DNA from 2 places in the Emergencia sp. JLR.KK010 genome. Region 1 is predicted to be linked to the other one. Evidence: riboswitches for the same ligand, from Rfam matches in the RefSeq annotation. Region 1 holds a riboswitch; the other holds the start of a gene.
The links. Region 1 has a riboswitch for thiamine pyrophosphate ahead of thiT (energy-coupled thiamine transporter ThiT). Riboswitches for the same ligand answer to the same signal wherever they lie in the genome.
Positions count from the first base shown of each region.

Region 2: linked by a shared signal. The riboswitch ahead of thiC (phosphomethylpyrimidine synthase ThiC) and the one ahead of thiT (energy-coupled thiamine transporter ThiT) in region 1 are both predicted to bind thiamine pyrophosphate.

Region 1 is NZ_CP143550.1:1,984,711-1,989,837, reverse strand. Features, by position in the region: gene V1225_RS09535 (DUF975 family protein) at 1-589, opposite strand, end outside; gene V1225_RS09530 (thiamine diphosphokinase) at 671-1,288, shown strand; TPP riboswitch at 1,333-1,444, shown strand; gene thiT (energy-coupled thiamine transporter ThiT) at 1,497-2,147, shown strand; gene V1225_RS09520 (enoyl-CoA hydratase-related protein) at 2,204-2,980, shown strand; gene V1225_RS09515 (lysylphosphatidylglycerol synthase transmembrane domain-containing protein) at 3,014-4,051, opposite strand; gene V1225_RS09510 (polysaccharide deacetylase family protein) at 4,041-4,781, opposite strand; gene V1225_RS09505 (glycosyltransferase) at 4,778-5,127, opposite strand, start outside.
Region 2 is NZ_CP143550.1:933,834-938,960, reverse strand. Features, by position in the region: gene V1225_RS04385 (MurR/RpiR family transcriptional regulator) at 1-833, opposite strand, end outside; gene thiC (phosphomethylpyrimidine synthase ThiC) at 1,101-2,405, opposite strand; TPP riboswitch at 2,490-2,599, opposite strand; gene V1225_RS04375 (vitamin B12-dependent ribonucleotide reductase) at 2,715-5,015, opposite strand.

The sequences.
Region 1 (5,127 bases):
ATGCGCTCGGAATTGCGGCCAGAATTGCCCAGCCGATAAAGGACAGCATCAGGCAGAAAAACTTGCCCTTGTTGCCATTCATCATACGTTTGCTCTCCTCGATACATTCCATAACACCCTTGTCTGGATGATCAGCAAGAACATAGAATGCCTGACTGTAACGAATTGCCGCAATAATTCCTGGAACTACCAAAAGCAACGCCCACAGGGCAATGAAGATATTCTGTACGACAAACAGACAAAAAGCCTTTGGAAAGTTCTCAAATCCATTGAAAATGCCTGCTGGATTGCTTTCCTTTCTGCGGAAAAATCCAATCATAAAACTGCAAAGTCCCAGCTCAAAGGCGCCGGTCAGCACTAGATTATACAGTCTGGCTACATAAGAAAGACTAATGGATTGTTCAAAAAACGTATTATAGTAATTGTAGGATGCAAAAGGCATTAGATAGCCTAAAAGAACCGGAATTGTCATTGTCATTACATAGTACAAAAACACACCGATTGCCACCTGAGGCCAGCAGCCTTTCAGAGAGCTGCGCGCAATAGCACGAATTTCAGAACTGGTTTCTCTTACAATAATATTGTACATATAAAAACTCCTTATTTTAAACTCGATAAAAATATTATATAATATCTGTAGAATAAATACAATTGAAATCGGAGAATTCCTATGGAAAAAACCTTAATTATTACTTCACACCTTGAACACGCAGATAGTCTGACCGTTGATTTTTCTGAGTTTAATAAGATTATCTGTGCCGACGGCGGTCTGCTTATTGCCCAAAAACTGGGGCTTTCTCCTGACTTTCTCATCGGCGACTACGATTCCATGAACGTACCTTCTGGCGATGTCATCAAGCTTCCCATGGAAAAGGATATGACCGATAGCGAAGCTGCCATTGATCTGGCAGTTTCCAAAGGTTATAAAGATATTACCCTCCTCGGCGGGCTTGGAGGCCGCTTTGACCATACCATGGGCAATATCGGCATGCTTGCAAAATTTTGCGGCACAACCATTCGTCTTAGCCTTATTGATGGACAAAATTACCTCTTTATGGTTGCGCCCGGCACTTACACGGTTCCAAAAAACGCCTATACCTATCTGGGTATTATCAGCTACGGAGACGATGCAAAAAATGTCACCCTCCGCGGTGTCAAATATCCACTAACGAATCACCACCTGACGAATAAAACCACTTTAGGTGTTAGCAATGAAATTATCTGTGATTCTGCTACAGTTTCTTTTACGGACGGCATGCTTCTCATTATTCTGTCCAAAGACCTGTAAAATTAACCATTGACAAAATGGAAAAATCGCACTATCCTTATTATTGTATTCGCTAGGGGAGCTTTTGCTGAGAATGACTGTCAGCCTTCGGGCGCAGCCAGACCCTCAACACCTGATGCAGTTAGTACTGCCGTAGGGAAGCATTGATTATATCACATATGCCAGGTTCAGTTCCCCTCCAATCATTTACAAGATGGAGGTATTTTTTATGTTCAAAAACATGCAGGGATTCTTTGAATCCACCATTGGTCACGTTATCATCATTGCCGTGATTGTCGTATTTTTTGCTTTGATTCTAATTCCGTCCAAGGAAGAACGGGAAAACAAATCACAAAAGCCTGATGCAAAGGCACTGACGATTTCTGCCCTGCTCGCTGCGCTGGCACTGGGGCTTGGACAGCTGAAACTCTTTGAAATGCCATTTGGCGGAACGGTTACGGTATTTTCCATGCTTCCCCTCGCCCTCTGCGGCTATTTTCTGGGGACCCGCCGAGGCGTCATCTGTGGCTTTGTCGTGGGACTTTTGAATCTGCTGTTCAGCCCTTACGTCATTCACCCCGTGCAGCTTCTTGTGGATTATCCCTTCGCTTTCGGCGCTCTGGGACTTGCCGGCGTATTTAAGGATAAGAAAAACGGTCTTGCAAAAGGCTACGTGCTGGGACTCTTCGTGCGTTATATCTGTGCAGCCCTCTCCGGCATTGTCTTCTTCGGCAGCTATGCACCTGAAGGATTTAACGCGGTTACTTGGTCTTTATGGTATAATTTCACCTATCTTGCCGCTGAAGGAATCCTGACATTGATAATTATTTCACTTTCTCCTGTGAAGAACGCTTTTGAAGGGTTGAAAAAGAGCTTATAAAGTGTTATATTATTAACAAGGACTATTTTTCTATATATGTAAGAAGGAGAAAAAACATGTACGAGAACATCAAATACGAAATAAAAGAAAATATTGCTTACGTTACCATTAACAGACCGAAAGCAATGAACGCGCTGAACATGGATGTACTTACTGAGCTTTATGACGCTTTCACCAAAATTGAAACAGATAAAGACGTTCTGGCAGTTATTTTAACTGGCGAAGGCAAAGCCTTTGTTGCAGGCGCTGATATTGCGCAGATGCACCAGCTCACTGCCTTGGAAGGTCGCCAGATGATGATTATGGGTCACAAAGTAATGAACCTGATTGAAAACATCGAAAAGCCTGTAATCGCTGCAGTCAACGGATTTGCTCTCGGCGGCGGCTGTGAACTCGCCATGGCATGTGACATCAGAATCGCTTCCGAAAAAGCAAAATTCGGTCAGCCGGAAGTTGGCCTTGGCATTATCCCAGGCTTTGGCGGCACACAGAGACTTGCTAGACTGGTCGGCAAAGGCATGGCAAAATACCTGATTATGACCGCTGAAATGATTCCTGCTTCTGAAGCGTATAGAATCGGTTTGGTTGAGAAAATCTCCGCACCTGAGGAATTAATTGCAGAAGCCGAAAAAGTTGCTAAAACCATCGCTTCTAAGGCTCCTATCGCTATCGCAACTGCTAAAACCGCTATCAACAACGGTTACGATATGGATATGAAATCCGCAAGCAAATTTGAAATCGAAACCTTCACCGCTGCCTTTGGCTCCGAAGACAAGACAGAAGGCATGGCTGCTTTCCTGGAAAAGAGAGCACCGGAATTTAAGAATAAATAAATTTCGCAAGAAGATAAAAAGTGCACCAATAGCCTAAATTTCAGGTCTAATGGTGCACTTTTTAACACCTACCAGCAAAATCATCGTGCAAATTCCGCTGACCGCAAGTGGCAGATAAAAACTCATGCTTCTTGAGAGCAACATAGCACCCGGCAGCAGCCCTCCTGTAAATAGAGTTTGAAACAGGATAGAAAATGCCCCTTCGCTGACTCCCATAGCGCCCGGCAGCGGCAGTGCAGATACAGAAGCAAAAAGCACCGCCTGCAAGAAAATCACAGTTACAGCCGAATATCCTGACAAGCCTAAGCTTAAATAAATCCAGTAAGGAATGCTGTACATAGCTATCATCTGTACAACTGTCGTTACCAGGGTCTTAACAAAAATGTTTTTATTCTGCTTTAAGAAAACCGCACTCCTTTGATATTCCTGCAGCGCGCTGGTCAGGGTTTCTTCCAGACGTGCTCCCCTTTCCTCACTGCATTTCTTTGCAAACTTTACAAATAAACTAACTATCTTTTCAGCCACCTGTCCACAAAAAATTGCACAGATTAGTACTATCATCGCAACCGCATTGAGGCCAACTCCAAAAAACAGCAATACCTTCATATCCCCCATGGACGCCGAAATTGTATCCTGCACAGCAAAAAAACCAAGTACAGCTAACACAATGGTTACAATCTGATAGCTGAGCAGTTCAAAGAGCAGCGCCAGCGTTCCATGGGACAGATTTACGCCGTCCCTGTGCATAAAATAAAGCTGCAGCGGCTGTCCACCGGAAGCAGACGGCGTCACAGAACTTCCAAAGAATCCGCAAACAGCATATTTGATGCCGCAAAGCACAGACCTGTTCTTTTCAAAAAGCTGCAGACAACGTCCAATGTTCAGTCCCTCTCCGAGAAGAAAAATCCCCATAGCACAGATCGCCAGCAATAGATACTTTATATCTGCCCCTGATACAGCTGACAAAATCTGTGACGGCTGTGTTTCCCGAAAGATACTGTAAAAAGTCAGCAATAATAGTATCAGAAATAAGCCGCCGTTTTTGCATAATTTTATAAAGCTAATTTTCATGTCTATACTTCTCATCTATGGTTTCAAATCTGTACCCTTCTTCCAGCCAAAGGGGAATGGTTTTCTTTAACGTCTCAATCATGCGAAGAGGTGCATCGTTTTGTACTGCTCCATCGCCTCTGCCGTCGTGGAGACAGATAGTACTCCCCGGCGATGCGTGCTTTAGCAGCCGGTACTGCATTTGTTCTTCATCAGAGTCTTCCTCCCAGTCACCGACCATCACGTCCCAAAGAACCTTTTGCAGACCGTGACTTTTAATCTGCTGCAAGGTAGACCAGTTGACGTGTCCCCAAGGCGGTCTGTAGTATTTTACGTCAATGCCCAAATCCTCCATGATTTCCAGGCTCTTCTTAAAATCCCAGCGGGTATAAGATGGTGTCTGTATCATTGCACTTTTATGCTCCAGAGAATGGATTCCCACAGTGTGCCCTTCCTGTGCCATTCGCAAGACGAGATCAGAATTATCCTCCGCAAATTTTCCTACTACAAAGAAAGTCGCTTTTATTTCATACTCTGCCAGTAAATCCAGTAATTTTCCTGTATACGCAGAATGCGGACCATCATCGAAAGTCAAATAAAGCACCTTTTCTCGTATTGCCAGGGACTGAATTGCATCTTCTGCGTTCTGCTTAAGCCTCTGTTGCACTTTTCCAAGCTGCGACGGTATATAGCTGTAGCCTGCTGCAATTCCCATTCCTAGCAATGTCGTTATTAATAATTTCTTTTTCATGCAATCAACCCTTTACTAAATCCTTTTCCTATTTCCTGCATATTTTTCTTCATTGTCTCCAGCAGTCTGTCATGTCTGAGCAGCTGTAAAATATCTTCTGCTTCATCGGCATAGGTGTCCCATAAAACCCTGCCAATGTTATGATCTTCAATATACTTAGCATTGCCAAACTCCTGTTCAAGAAATGGTTTTATAATATAAAGAGGTGTCTTTGTCGCAATTGCTTCAAAGGTCGTAATACCGCCTGCCTTCGTAATAATCAAATCCGCCCGCTGCATATAGCGGTTAACTTCTTGTGTATACCCAATGACTTCAATTGCTGGGAATTTTTTCTCAAGTTCCCGCT
Region 2 (5,127 bases), 1.1 Mb from region 1:
TCCAGCTCTTTCATTTTAGTTCGCTGTTCGTCTCCAATAGAGCGATATACCGTTGCCACTAACATCTCTGCAAGCGCCACTGGCGCAACGTAAGAATTGTTAATTGTCATACCATCTACACTGGACAATAAAGCAACATCTGCATTTTTACAAACAGGTGCTGTAATTTTATCTGTCAGCACAATTACCTTGGCACCCTTCCTTAAAGCGATTTCAAGCACTGTCATTGCCATCTCCGCATATCTTGGAAAACTACTTAAAATAAGACAATCATCCTCTGTAATATCAACTATGGTCTCAAGGGCACTGGACTCAGCCTCATCAATAATTCGCACATCAGAAAAAACATCGCTCAGTGCACGTAAGATATGCACTACTGATACAGACCCACGAAAGCCTGTGATGAATCTACGATTGGCTGAAAGAATCAAATCACTTGCACGTTCAAATGACTGTATACCATTTCTCTCAAAAATACTTTCCAAATTTTCCTGCATGTTATGCAACATTTGTTCATATAAGTTTTCCGATAAAATGATAGAACGCTTTTTGTCAAACCGTTTGTATGGTGGCATGCTGTTCACGCCTCCATTATGCTTGATGTCCTCCTTCATAAAATCAACAATAAAACTCTGCATATCACTGTACCCAGTGAATCCCAGTTTTTTCGCCGTTCTTATGACAGATGCATCACTGGTTCCAATTAACCTTCCTAGTTCTAGCGCCGAGGTCAGACAAACATTATAATAATGCTCGGAAATATACTCGGCAATTTTACTTTCCGTTGCGGTCAGCTTTGCTTTTTTAATTCTGGAATCAATTCCCTTATTCATAGAAGCTCCTGTAGTGTATACAACAAAATATCGATAAATTGTTTTCTTCGTCAGTATAAATTCTGTCGTGTTTGTTGTAAATATAAAAATTCAAAATTTTTAAACTCTATATTTTTATAGTATTTTCCCCATTTAATCTCAAAAACACGCATCCTTTGCTCTTATATTATTTCACTTATTCGGATATTCAATCGTTTTGTAGCGGTTGTAGTGCAACAAAAAACAGCCACTCCACGGTGACTGTTTTTCTAACTTTAATTCTTTTAATTACAATATATCAATATGCTCTCCTGCCAGTGCCTTGTTCATACTGCGCACAGCGCAGAATTTTCCGCACATGGAGCAGGTATCCTCATGCTCTGGTTTTCGTTCTTCACGGATTGCCTTCGCTGTTTCCGGGTCAATGGCACATGCCCACTGTGCCTCCCAATCCAGTTCTCGTCTTGCATCCGCCATGCGGTCGTCCATTTCACGAGCGCCGCGAACGCCCTTTGCGATATCCCCTGCGTGGGCTGCGATTTTGGAAGCGATAATCCCCTGTTTTACGTCTTCCACGTTTGGCAGAGCTAAGTGCTCTGCTGGAGTTACATAGCAGAGAAAAGCTGCGCCGGAAGCTGCTGCGATAGCCCCGCCGATAGCAGAGGTAATATGATCGTAACCCGGGGCAATATCTGTAACAATCGGACCCAGCACATAAAATGGTGCGCCGCTGCAGATGGTCTGTTGCAGCTTCATATTCGCCGCAATCTGATCCATCGGCATATGTCCAGGTCCTTCTACCATTACCTGCACATCTTTTTCCCAGGCACGCTTTGTCAGTTCACCCAGACGCACCAGCTCTTCAATCTGGCAGACATCGGATCCATCGGCAAGACAGCCTGGACGGCAGGCATCTCCCAGAGAAATAGTTACGTCGTACTCTCTACAGATATCCAAAATTTCATCAAAGTACTCGTAAAACGGGTTTTCCTCACCGGTCATAGTCATCCATGCAAAGACCAGAGAGCCGCCGCGGGAAACAATATTCATCTTCCGCTTATGCTTTTTAATCTGATCGATGGTCTTTCGGGTAATGCCGCAGTGCAGCGTTACAAAATCCACGCCGTCTTCTGCGTGCAGTCTCACTACATCGATAAAATCTTTCGCAGTCAGCGTATCCAGATCCCGCTGGTAATGAATCACGCTGTCATAGATCGGCACCGTTCCAATCATGGCAGGGCATTCCGCTGTCAGTTTGCGGCGAAAAGGAATTGTATCTCCGTGAGAAGATAAATCCATGATGGCATGGGCGCCCATATGAACCGCCGCCATGACCTTTTCCAACTCTACGTTCATATCCTTGCAGTCTCTGGAGACACCCAGGTTTACGTTTATTTTCGTCTGCAGCATAGAACCGACTCCCTCCGGATCGATACATTTGTGATTTTTATTGGCGCAAATCGCCACTTTGCCAGACGCCACAAGAGGCAGCAGTTCTTCTGTCGTCATGCGCTCTTTCTTTGCTACAATTTCAAGTTCCGGGGTTACAATCCCTTTGCGTGCAGCTTCCATCTGTGTTGCATATGCTCTCATTTTCGTTTTTCCTCCTTACGTATCTTCGGACATCTGCAGCCGCCGCAAAAAAACAAACTGCCAATGTCCCCGCAGGTCCATTGGCAGTAAATCGTCCATATTTCCCTACGTTGGCATTATCCAAATCAGGTTGCAGGTCGAAGCAGTATCAGCTCCCTCTCAGCCCATTACTATGAGCTCCCTTTTTTATATTTATATATTTATCTTAGCACTGTATCTTACAAATTGCAAGAAATTCTTTACAATCTGATGCGGTGGCACGCGACTGCGGTATGCGTTACGCAGCTCGCCATCCGCAAGACGCATTTATCAGCCGCACTTAGAAAATCCACAGTTTCTGCAGATCACACAGCCGCCTTCATGTTCCACTACACTTCCGCATTCCGGGCAAGCATGAATCTCACTGGCAGATGCTGGTACTTTCTGGCTCTGCTGTGCAGGTACTGCTGCAGCAGTTGGTGCTGCCGACGCTGCGGTTTCACCTGACTGTTCCTCAATAATCTTAGAAACTTTCATAATCACCCTTGCGATAGCGTCTGGACAGGATGTGCAGCCCATACCCTGCTGTCTGATGGTAGACGGACATCTGATTCCCTTCAGCTGATCATAAACTTCCTGAATAGAGATACCGCTGCGCAGCGCTACCGATACCAATCTCGCTGTAGCTTCGCTCTGGCTTGGGCAGCCGCCGGCTTTTCCCGTACTGGTAAACACTTCGCAAATGCCGTTTTCGTCGTAGTTGGTCGTCACATAAAGGCTTCCGCAGCCGATTTTCATCTTTTCTGTAAAGCCGCGGGTTACGTCAGGACGCGGACGCGGTTCGATATGACCGTAGCGTTCCTCCTGGCAGGTCGGGCAAGCTGCCGCAGTCTGCGCAGATGCACCTTCTCTGTTTACCTTGCCGATATTAAGTACCTGCTCTTCTCTGCTGCCGTCACGATAAATAGTCACACCCTTGCAGCCTTCTTTGTATGCCAGAAGATATGCCTCTCGCACTTCGTTTCTGGTGGCTTCCTTAGGGAAGTTTACAGTCTTTGAAACGGCGTTGTCCGTATGGCGCTGGAAAGCTGCCTGCATTTTAATGTGGTCAATCGGCTTGATATCGTGTGAGCAAACGAAAACATCGCGCACTTCCTGCGGGATTTCCTCACAGTGAGCGATAGTTCCCTCTGATGCAATTCTGCGAAGCAGTCTATCACTATAAAGCCCCAGTTCTTTCAATTTCTCTGTTAGAACCGGATTCACCTCAATCATCTCTGTGCCATCCATAATATTGCGGATAAATGCGTAGGCGAAGACCGGTTCTACACCGGAAGAACATCCGCCGATGATAGAAAGCGTACCGGTCGGAGCAATGGTAGTCACCGTCGCATTTCTCATAGCCGCCCCATCCTTTAAAGTGCTGACCGAGAATAACGGGAAAGTTCCGCGCTTTGCTGCCAGCTTACTGCTTGCCGCATGACCTGCTGTATTGATATACCCCATGACTCTTTCAGCAAGCTCCACAGCTTCATCAGAATTATATGGAATACCCAGCATTAAAAGAGCATCTGCCCATCCCATTACGCCCAGTCCGATTTTACGGGACGCACGGGTCGTTTCTGCAATCTTATCCAGAGGATAATTATTGGCGTCAATGACGTTGTCCAGAAAATGCACTGCCTGCTCTACAGTTTCTCCCAAAAGACGGAAGTCAAATTCATAGCCCGTCAGCGTTTTTCTCAGCATCTTCACCAGGTTAATGGAGCCCAAGTTGCAGCTTTCATATGGCAGCAGCGGCTGTTCTCCGCACGGATTGGTACTTTCAATTTCACCCTGCGTCGGGGTCACATTATCGCGGTTAAGCCTGTCCAGGAAAATAATGCCCGGCTCTCCGTTTTTCCACGCATGGTCAACGACAAGGTCGAAGACCTTTTCTGCGCTGAGATGTCCTACCGCTTGCTTTGTCTTCGGGTCGATGAGATCATAATCACTCTGGCTCTCTACCGCTTCCATAAAAGCTTCCGTAATACCAACACTAATGTTAAAATTTGTAATCTCTTTATTGTCTGCTTTGCAGTTGATAAAGTCCAAAATATCCGGGTGATCAATTCTAAGTACACCCATGTTAGCACCTCGTCTAGTGCCACCCTGTTTCACAGCCTCCGTTGCCGCATTGAATACCTTCATAAAGCTGATAGGTCCGCTGGCAACGCCGCCCGTAGATCTAACGGCTGATCCACTCTGACGAAGTCTTGAAAAAGAAAATCCCGTACCCCCACCAGACTTATGAATCAATGCCGCATTCTTTACAGAATCAAAGATTCCTTCCATACTGTCTTCCACCGGCAAAACAAAGCAGGCTGAAAGCTGCCCCAAAACTCTACCCGCATTCATCAGAGTCGGGGAGTTTGGTAAAAAGCGCAAATCCGTCATCAGTTCGAAGAACTGATCGCTGAGCGCCTTCGTATCCGTCGTGTTATCGTATTTTGCATCTGCTGCAGCGATGGTATCTGAAACTCTGCGAAACATACCTTCTACTGTTTCCGTCAGGTTACCTTCTCCATCTTTGCCCAGATATCGTTTTTCCAGTACTGTTAAAGCATTCTTGCTGATTTCTGAAATTGCCATATTTTCCTCCGCTATACACTTTATATATTGTCACAGAGATAATTATATCACTATATGTAGTGTATAGCAACAAGTTCTTCCAACAAATTCACGATAGCTTTATAAGAAGACT